One region of the Burkholderia sp. IDO3 genome, then DNA from elsewhere that is predicted to be linked to it. Evidence: riboswitches for the same ligand, from Rfam matches in the RefSeq annotation. Region 1 holds a riboswitch; the other holds the start of a gene.
What was found. Region 1 has a riboswitch for cobalamin ahead of DCN14_RS12840 (CbtB domain-containing protein). Riboswitches for the same ligand answer to the same signal wherever they lie in the genome.
Positions count from the first base shown of each region.

Region 2: linked by a shared signal. The riboswitch ahead of DCN14_RS27690 (hypothetical protein) and the one ahead of DCN14_RS12840 (CbtB domain-containing protein) in region 1 are both predicted to bind cobalamin.

Region 1 covers NZ_CP028962.1:2,804,829-2,809,519, reverse strand. Annotated here, with positions in the region: gene DCN14_RS12855 (2OG-Fe(II) oxygenase) at 1-379, opposite strand, end outside; gene DCN14_RS12850 (inorganic phosphate transporter) at 798-2,390, opposite strand; gene DCN14_RS12845 (histidine phosphatase family protein) at 2,572-3,159, opposite strand; cobalamin riboswitch at 3,216-3,354, shown strand; gene DCN14_RS12840 (CbtB domain-containing protein) at 3,388-3,597, shown strand; gene DCN14_RS12835 (CbtA family protein) at 3,611-4,333, shown strand; gene DCN14_RS12830 (LysR family transcriptional regulator) at 4,356-4,691, opposite strand, start outside.
Region 2 covers NZ_CP028963.1:2,787,486-2,792,176, forward strand. Annotated here, with positions in the region: gene cobT (nicotinate-nucleotide--dimethylbenzimidazole phosphoribosyltransferase) at 1-151, opposite strand, end outside; gene DCN14_RS27680 (ABC transporter ATP-binding protein) at 204-1,016, opposite strand; gene DCN14_RS27685 (iron ABC transporter permease) at 1,013-2,011, opposite strand; gene DCN14_RS27690 (hypothetical protein) at 2,008-2,676, opposite strand; cobalamin riboswitch at 2,684-2,938, opposite strand; gene DCN14_RS27695 (ATPase) at 3,105-3,455, shown strand; gene DCN14_RS27700 (cell division protein ZapA) at 3,452-3,766, shown strand; RNA gene ssrS (6S RNA) at 3,847-4,028, shown strand; gene DCN14_RS27710 (EVE domain-containing protein) at 4,098-4,559, shown strand.

The sequences.
Region 1 (4,691 bases):
AGCGCTCGAGAAATGCCGCATGCTCGGCCGGATAGCGGGCGTCGATTCCGAGCGCCCGGTTCCACCGATTCGCAATCGGAGCGAGGTGCGGATAGATCGTTGTCCGCAGCGCATCGACGACCGCAGGCAGTGGATACGCGAAATATCGGTACTCGCCGCGGCCGAAGCCGTGCCGCGCCATGACGACGCGTGAACGGTACAGCGCATCGTGCGGGTAGAGCGCTGCCAGCGTTGTGCATTCCGCCACCGAGAGCAGACCCGGTACGCGGGCGCAGCCGTAGCGATCGAGTTCGGCATCGACGGTGGTCCAGTCGAGCGCGCTCACGCGCTGCGCCATGTCGACCGATTCGACGGCGGGTTGCAGGTCGGCGATGTTCACGGGTGTACCTCGTTCGTCAGCGATGTGGCGTCGCGCAGGCATGCTGTCGGCATCGAAGTACCCGACATCGAGCGTGCCGCGATGCGCAGCCGGTCGATGTGGAACGGGCGGCGACGCGATGTCGGCAAGCGCGGCGCATGCCTGCGTCTGCGGTGAAAGTCGATGAACTCAGTCTAGTGTCGTCCGTGCGACGACGCGCTCCAGATCTTGCGCTTCAATCCGGAAAGAAAGGAGGAGTATGGCGCGAGCCGCCCGGTACGGCGACGCGGAGGCTCGGCGACGTTGACGCGGCGGTGAGCCGGATGGGCTTCGCTCAGCGTGAGCGAAACGGAAAGACTACGACGCGAAGAACGGAAGAACCGACTTCGGATCTTTCGCGGCGAGCGACCGATCCCCTGGCCGCTCGCTGCTTCTCCGCTCAGGCGATCGAGCGGAACAACCAGTAGAGTCCGCCCGCCAGCACAATCGATGCCGGCAACGTCAGCACCCACGCGAGCACGAGGCTGCGCACCGTGCCCCACTGCAGCCCGGACCCGTTCGCCGCCATCGTGCCCGCGACACCCGATGAGAGCACGTGCGTCGTGGATACGGGCAATCCGTACGCATCGGCCGCGCCGATCGTCAGCATCGCGACGAGCTCGGCCGAGGCGCCCTGTCCGTACGTCAGATGCTGCTTGCCGATTTTTTCGCCGACGGTCACGACGATCCGCTTCCAGCCGACCATCGTGCCGAGACCCAGCGCGATCGCGACGGCAACCTTCACCCACGTCGGAATGAACTTGGTCGCATGGTCGAGCTGCTTGCGGTAGTTGTCGATCGCGAGCTTGTCATCGGCGGAAAATGCCGGTTGCCCCGACTTCTCGATCAGGCGAATCGCTTCGGACACCAGATACATCGTGTTGCGCACGTTGTCGACGTCGCCTTGCGGCACGGCCGCCATCGAGCCCGACGAACCGACCGCGGTCGCCAGCGACGTGGACAGTTGCTGCACGCCCGGCAGCACGGCCGGCGTCATCTCGCGGCGCTGCACGAAGTGTTCGACGTCGGCGCGCGGATTCGCGGACGGTGCGACGCCGTTCGAGTATTTCGCGAACGTCGCGGCGGCCTGGTTCGCGACGGCGACGAACGTCTGCGATTCGGCCGGCGTGACGGCCTTGTTCAGCGCGTATGCGGTCGGCACCGTGCCGATCAGGATCAGCATGATGAGGCCCATCCCTTTCTGCCCGTCGTTCGACCCGTGCGCGAACGACACGCCGGTACAGGTGAGGATCAGCAGGCAGCGAATCCAGAACGGCGGCGGCTGGTCCTTCGGCGGCTCCTTGTACAGCGCCGGAACGCGGACGACGGCCTTCAGCACGAGCAGCAGCAGCGATGCGCACAGGAAGCCGACGATCGGCGAGAACAGCAGCGACTTGCCGACGCCGAGCGCCTGGCCCCAGTCGACGCCGCTCGTGCCGGACGGACCGTGCAGCAGCTGGTTCATCAGCCCGACGCCGATGATCGAGCCGATCAGCGTATGCGAGCTCGACGACGGCAACCCGAAGTACCAGGTCGCGAGGTTCCATACGATCGCGGCGATCAGCAACGCGAACACCATCGCGAAGCCCGAGCCGCTGCCGACCTGCAGGATCAGCTCGACCGGCAGCAACTGCAGGATGCCGAACGCGACGGCGCCGCTCGAAACCATCACGCCGAGGAAGTTCCACATGCCGGACCAGATCACCGCGACGTTCGGCGTCAGCGAGTGGGTGTAGATCACGGTCGCAACCGCATTCGCGGTGTCGTGGAAGCCGTTGACGAACTCGAAGCCGAGCGCGATCAGCAGCGCGGCACCGAGCATCAGGTACGGGAACAACGATCCTTCGCGGACGGGCGACAGATCGGCAATCAGGTGGGTAGCGATATAGACGGCGCCGATCGCGAGCACCAGCAGGAAGACGGCATAGCCGACCTGTCGGGTGCGTTCGGTGGAGCCGGGAGTATTGGCGGCGGACGAAGCAGGTTGATTCATGACGGCATCTCGTAAGGGAACCGCGTCCGATGCTAGCTTCGGCTACCAGTCAGTTTGATGACAGTCGGGACGACGAATTGTTTTCTTACAGGTATGTAAGAAATGCGTGCGCGGCCATTCCATCCGTGACGCAGCCGCGCTGCCCGGACCCGAATCGTCATCCCTATGGTGAACACCGGGCTTACGCGCCGGCATCGCGCCCATCGTCATCGGTGGTCACCGTCCACTTGTCGTGCGACCTGACGAATAGTGTGCACGACAGGGGCGCGACGTCGATGCGCATCGTGGCCTGCGAGGCCATCCGAAGCGCATGCGCGATGGCTGCGCGAACGATCGCCGCATGCGTGACCGCAACGACGTCGCGACCGGGCGGCAGGCCGTCGAGCCATGCGCCGACGCGGCATGCCACGTCTTCGAACGATTCGCCGCCATGCGGCGACGCACGCGGATCGCCGAGCCATGCGCCGAGTTCGTCCGGCAGGTCGCGCGCGAGGTCGTGCAGCCGCTTGCCGCGCCAGCGGCCGTAGCCGACATCGCGAAGCGCATCGTCGAGCCGCACGCGCAGCCCGAGCGCATCGGCGGTCTGTTGCGCGCAAAGCGCGGGACTGCTCAGCGCGATCGCGTGAGGGACGCCGATGAACCGCTCGTGCATCGAGGCGGCGTCGGCCAGCCCGTGCGCGTCGAGCGGATCGTCGTCGGGGAACGTGCCGGTGCGCATCGCACGGGTCGATGCATGTGCGATCAGGCGCAGCGAGACAGGCTGGATCATGTCGGTGGTCGATTGTTCGAGGCGGCAGGGCGGGGCAGTGCCGATCATGTCCGGGCCTTCAATACGCGCGCGTTCGCGCGTACAATTCGCCCGATACGAAACGTGGAAGCCGGTGCAATTCCGGCGCGGTCGCGCCACTGTAACCGGGGATATCCGATCCCGGAAGCCAGACCTGCGTTCGTACTCCATCCAACATTTGTCGGGGCGCGATTCCCCTGAGGTGCATCCATGAGCGAAGCAGTGCTGAAGCCGGCTGTCGTGCCGGCGCCCATCCCCGTCCGCGAACTGTTGCCGTGGGCCATCTTCGTCGGTCTGATCCTGCTGCTCGCGCTGTATTTCGTCGGCGCGGAACAGGGCGCGACGTCGATCGTGCCGGGCATGTACGTGCACGAGTTCGTGCACGACGGCCGCCATCTGCTTGGTTTTCCCTGCCACTGACGCGGAGTAGAAGATGGTCGGAAAGCTGCTCATGCGCGGGATGCTCGCAGGCATCGCCGCAGGTCTCCTTACGTTCGGTTTCGCGAAAATCGTCGGCGAACCGCAAGTCGATCAGGCAATCTCCTTCGAAGAAAAATCCGATGCCGCCAAGGGCGAAGCGCCGGAGCCCGAACTGGTCAGCCGTCACACGCAGGCAGGCCTCGGCCTGCTGACGGGCGTCGTGACCTACGGCGCGGCATTCGGCGGGCTGTTCTCGCTGGTCTTCGCGTTCGCATACGGACGAGGCAGCCGCCTCCCGGCACGCCCGCTCGCCGCGTGGCTCGCGCTCGCGGCATTCGTCGCGCTCGTGATCGTGCCCAACATCAAGTACCCGGCCAATCCGCCATCGGTCGGCGACCCCGACACGATCGGCTATCGCACGGGCCTGTTCTTCCTGATGATCGCGATCTCGATCGCGACGATGGTGTTCTCGGTCAACGTGCGCCGTCATCTGCTGGCGAAGCTCGGCCAGTGGAACGCGTCGATCGTGGCGGGCCTCGTGTTCATCGCGATCATCGCGGCCGTGCAGCTCGGGTTGCCGTCGGTCAGCGAGTTACCGGCCGATTTTCCGGCAGCCGTGCTGTGGAAGTTCCGCGTGGCGGCGATCGGCATGCAGGTGATCATGTGGACGACGATCGGCCTGCTGTTCGGCGCGTGGGTCGAACGCGGCGAACGCATCGGCATGCGCGCCGCCTGACGCGCATCGCAACAGGGCGCGCCTAGCGCAGCATGCGCGGCGCGCTCCACGTCGATTCGCGCGCGAGCGCGACGAACGCGGCCAGATAGTCGATCGACGCGTCCGCTTCGCGGATGCCGAGGAAGATCTGCTTCGCGATTCCCTGCTTGCCCAGCTTGACCGGCACGACCGGCATCCGGTCCGCATATTCGTCGGCAAGCCATCTCGGCAGCGCGGCCACGCCACGCCCGCTCGCCACCATCTGCAGCATGATGTCGGTCGTCTCGATCGACTTGTGGCGCCGCGGCACGATGCCGGCGGGCGTCAGGAACTGGTTGTAGATGTCGAGCCGGTCCGTTTCGACCGGGTACGTGATCAG
Region 2 (4,691 bases), on a different replicon from region 1:
GCTGGATCAGCCCGATCTGCAACGCGATCGCCTCCAGTTGGCCGAGGCTGCCGGGCGGCTTGGTCTTGTGATCGATCACATGCTGCAGGCGCTTGCGCAGCGTGTCGTCGAGCGGTGCGATCGCGGGCGGGAAGTCGGTCGGGTTCGTCATCGGAAGGTTGCCTCGTTGGCGCGGCCGGTGCCGCGCATCGAAAGAAGGAAGATCATCGCCGCTCGGGCCACGCAGGCAGCAGCGCATCGCGGCCGTTCTCGCGGATCAGCACGAGCGGATAGCCGAAGGCCTCGCTCGCTCGCGCCGGCGTCAGCACGTCGTGCACGGGGCCGGCCCACGCACGGCCGCGGCCGTCGAGCAACAGCGCGTGCGTCGCGAAACGCCGCGCGAGATTCAGGTCGTGGCACGAGAACAGCACCGTGCGCGGGCCCGCGTCGAGCCATGCGGTCAGCGCGCCCAGGCAATCGATCTGGTGATGCAGGTCGAGATGCGCGAGCGGCTCGTCGAGCAGCATCAGCGGCGCATCCTGGCACAGCGTCGCGGCCAGCGCGACGCGCTGGCGCTCGCCGCCGGACAGCGACAGCACGTCGCGCGATGCGAGCGCGGTCAGCCCGAACGTCGCGAGCGCATCGCGCGCCGCCGCGCGGTCGCCGTCACGCTCCCACCCCCAGCCGCCGAGATACGGAAAGCGGTTCAGCAGCACCGTATCGAATACCGTCGCGCTGAACGCGTCGTGCAGTTGCTGCGGCATCAACGCACGGCGCTGCGCGAGCTGTTCGGGCGGCCATGCGGCAAGCGGCCGGCTGTCGATCTCGACCTGGCCGCCGGCCGGCGGCTGCAGCCCCGCGAGCGTCGCGAGCAGCGTCGTCTTGCCGGCGCCGTTCGGCCCGGCGACACACCAGATCTCGCCCGGCCGGAACGTCTGCGTGAAACCGTCGAGCAGCGTCCGGTCGCCGGCCTTCAGCGTCACGCCGGCCGCCGTGTACGTCATGTCGCCCACGGTGCGCGGTGCGGTGAGCGTCATCGCATCGGCCTCCTCAGCAACATCCACAGGAACACCGGCACGCCGATCAACGCGGTCATCACGCCGACGGGCAATTGCGCGGGTGCAATCGCGGTGCGCGCGAGCAGATCGGCCGCCATCACGCCGCCGCCGCCCGCGAGCATCGCCGCAGGCAGCAGCATGCGCTGGTCGTTGCCGAACGCAAGCCGTAGCGCATGCGGAACGACGAGACCGACGAAGCCGATCGTGCCGGCCGTCGTCACCGCCGCTGCGGCCGCCAGCGACGCGACGAGGTAGATCCGCACCCGCAGTCGCGCGACCGGCACGCCGAGCGCGAGCGCGGTCGCGTCGCCGCGCAGCAGCACGTTCAGTTGCGGCGCGGCAGGCAGTGCGATGCACGCGGCCAGCAGCAGCGCCCCCCATGCGAACCACGGCGCCGTCACGCCGTTCAGGTCGCCCGTCAGCCAGAAGAGGATGCCGCGCAGCCGGCCGTCGGGCGCGAGCGACAGCAGCAGCGTGACGAGCGCGCCCCATCCCGCCGCAATCACGACCCCGGTGAGCAGCAGCCGCGGCGACGCATCGCGCGAATCGCCGCGCCACAGCTCGCGGCGAGCCAGCCCGAGCACCAGCGCGACCGACACGAGCGAGCCGGCGAACGCCGACGCATCGACGAGCCACCATGCGGCACCCGCGATCATCGCGACGAGCGCGAAGCCGGCCGCGCCGCCGGACACGCCGAGCACGTACGGCTCCGCGAGCGGATTGCGCAGCAGCACCTGCAGCAGCGCACCGGCCAGCGCGAGCAGCGCGCCGCATGCGAAGCCGGCGAGTGCGCGCGGCAGCCGCAACGTGCGCACGATGTCGGCGAACAGCGCATCGCCACCATGCGGGACGAGCGACGCGAGCGCTTGCCACGGCGACATCGGCACGCTGCCGATCGACAGCGACGCGACGAACAGCAACGCGACCGCGACCGCCAGCGCGCCCCAGATCGTGGCGGCCCGAGCGGCGCTCATGCGCTGTGCGGCATCGCGCACGACGCACGACGCATCCGCTGAGCGCCGTTGCCGGCCGAACGCGGCACGGTCGCGGCGCTTTCGCGTGTTGTGGGGGTACGCAAGCTCGTCATCCTTATGGAACAAGGGGTTGTTGAAGCGTTCGCGGGCGTATCGCGACGCGGCAATGTCATCGCGCACCGCGACGTCGCCCATCCCGTGGCCGCCGAGCCGCATCCCGCGACCTCGCGCCCCGCCGCGCGTCGGCCGTACCGGCTTGATGCCGCGACGCTCCGGCGGGCCGCGGCACCTGCGTGCAGCCGACGTTCTGCGCAATATAGTGGAAGCCGCCGTATCGGGTCGATGTCCGCACGCGCGGCGAGATCCGGCGTATCGAATCCGGTGCACTGCGCGGCCGCATCCGCGAGCGCGCGCGGCACGCGCGATACGATCGTCGCCGGCCACGATACATCGACGATCGCGGCGCTCGAGGCGGCACGCACGGCCGCCATCACGGCGCACGTCGCCGCGAATCTCGCCGAATCGGCGTGCGCGGCAATCCGCGCGACGTCGGCGAGCGACAATCCGCGCTGCGCGCCGAGCGCCGTGCGGACGATTGGGGTCAGCATCGAAGACAAGTCCCGTGAAGCACTGCGCGCCCCGCTTCCCCGCAGGCCGCGCGTCACGAAGCCCGTGCGGGCCCCTCGCCTCGGCCGGTATCCGGGCTGCAGCGTACCGGCTCGCCTTCCCGCGCATGTCGCGCGCAGTGGCCCGTGCCCGCGTGCGCAACCTGCACGTCGGACACGCCCGAGCCGGCCTGCGTCGTACGACGCGGCCGCTTACCGTTGCGGGGGCAGCGCAGGTTGGCGCTTTCCTGGCGGAGTACGCGCCCTGCTTCCCGTTTAACCGCGCGACGCACGCGCGAGCACCGAGGCGGCGCCAGTTTAGGAGCGGGCCGCACGAGCGTCAAGAAAGCGGCCGCGCGCGCGTTTCGGAGCACGCTCGACGCGCGTATTCGAGGCAAGAAGCGGGGGTGTTACGACTGGAAACGTTACAGATGTCGGAATGCGCGTTATTCCGCGCTAAAATGCTGGGTCTTTAGAGGACGCAGCAGATGCTCAACGAACTCGAAACCTTATCTCAAAATATTGGCCGTCTGATTTCGCTGAACAAGCGCTATCACACGGAACGGCTCGCGCTCGAGGAGCAAGTCGCGCAATTGCGCGCGGAAGCGGACTCGGTCCGCGCGGAACTCGCGCAACTGCGCGAGGAACGCAATGCGCTCGCGGCCGAGCGCGACACCCTGTCGGCAAAGATCGACGACGCCCAGGTCAAACTGAACGCGATTCTCGAAAAACTGCCGCGCTCGAAGAGCGCGGAGCAGGCCGACAACCAGCTCGATCTGCTCGACGCGCAGGCGCGTACGGATAGCGATGACGCGGCCAGCCACGGAGAACATGCATGAGCACCAAGCAGATCGAAGTCTCGATTCTCGGTCAGCCCTATCGGCTCGCCTGTTCGGCCGAGACCGAAGCGGCGCTGCTCGAGGCCGTCGCGCGCGTCGACGCCGAAATGTCGAAGATCCGCGCAAACAGTTCGGTGCGCGGCATCGATCGCATCGCGGTGATGGCTGCATTGTCGCTGGCGTCCGAATTGCTGCGACTGCAAACCAGCGTGCGGCACGGTGAAGCATTTCCGGCGGAGGAAATCCGTCGTACAATGCACCAGATGAACGAACAGCTCGGCGCGGTGCTCGCACAGCACGAGACGCAGTAACGTTTGATCGATGCGTCGATTCCCCTTGATCTCGGCGATCAACGGTGGTCAAATTGGCGCAACGAAACACAGTTCAGTCAGCTTCCCTGCCTGGTTCGCCAAGGTCATATATTCCTTGAACCAATGCCATGTGCACGGTTGCGGAAATTTGTAGCACGGGCGCGCGCGTCACTCTGTCTGATGTACCCGAAGTGCTGCTAACTGCGACCAATTCTGAACCCCAGGTTCAGGATGCCGGCCTAGCGGCCAAGGCGGGGGCCTATCCAACGGCATCGGGAACTCCCGATGCCGTTTCCTTTTGCAGCAGCCCTTTCTGCGTCGATCACGATCCATGCAATACTGGCTGATGAAGTCCGAACCGGACGAAGCAAGCATCGACGATCTCGCGAACGCACCGCAGCGCTCGCTGCCGTGGACTGGCGTGCGCAATTATCAGGCGCGCAATTTCATGCGCGACACGATGAAGATCGGCGACGGCGTGCTGTTCTATCACTCGAGCTGCCCCGAGCCGGGCATCGCGGGCCTTGCCGAAGTGTCGTCGACGCCCTACCCCGATCCCACCCAGTTCGATCCGGAAAGCCCGTATTACGACCCGAAGTCGACGCAGGAAACGCCGCGCTGGCTGCTCGTCGACGTGCGCTTCGTGAAGAAGTCACCGCTCGTGCCGCTCGCGGCGCTGCGCGAACATGACGCGCTCGCCGACATGCGCGTGCTCGCGCGCGGCAACCGGTTGTCGATCACGCCCGTCACGCGTGCGGAATGGCGTTTCATCACCGAAAAGCTGATGAAGTAGGCGTGCGCGAAAGGTCAAATCCGGTCAGCGCGCGCCACTGCCGCGGAACTCGCGGCGCGTTCGCGCAGCCTAAGCAACCGCCGTCCGCCGATCTGGCCGACGGCGGTTTTTCCGTCGCGCGGTACGCCCGCG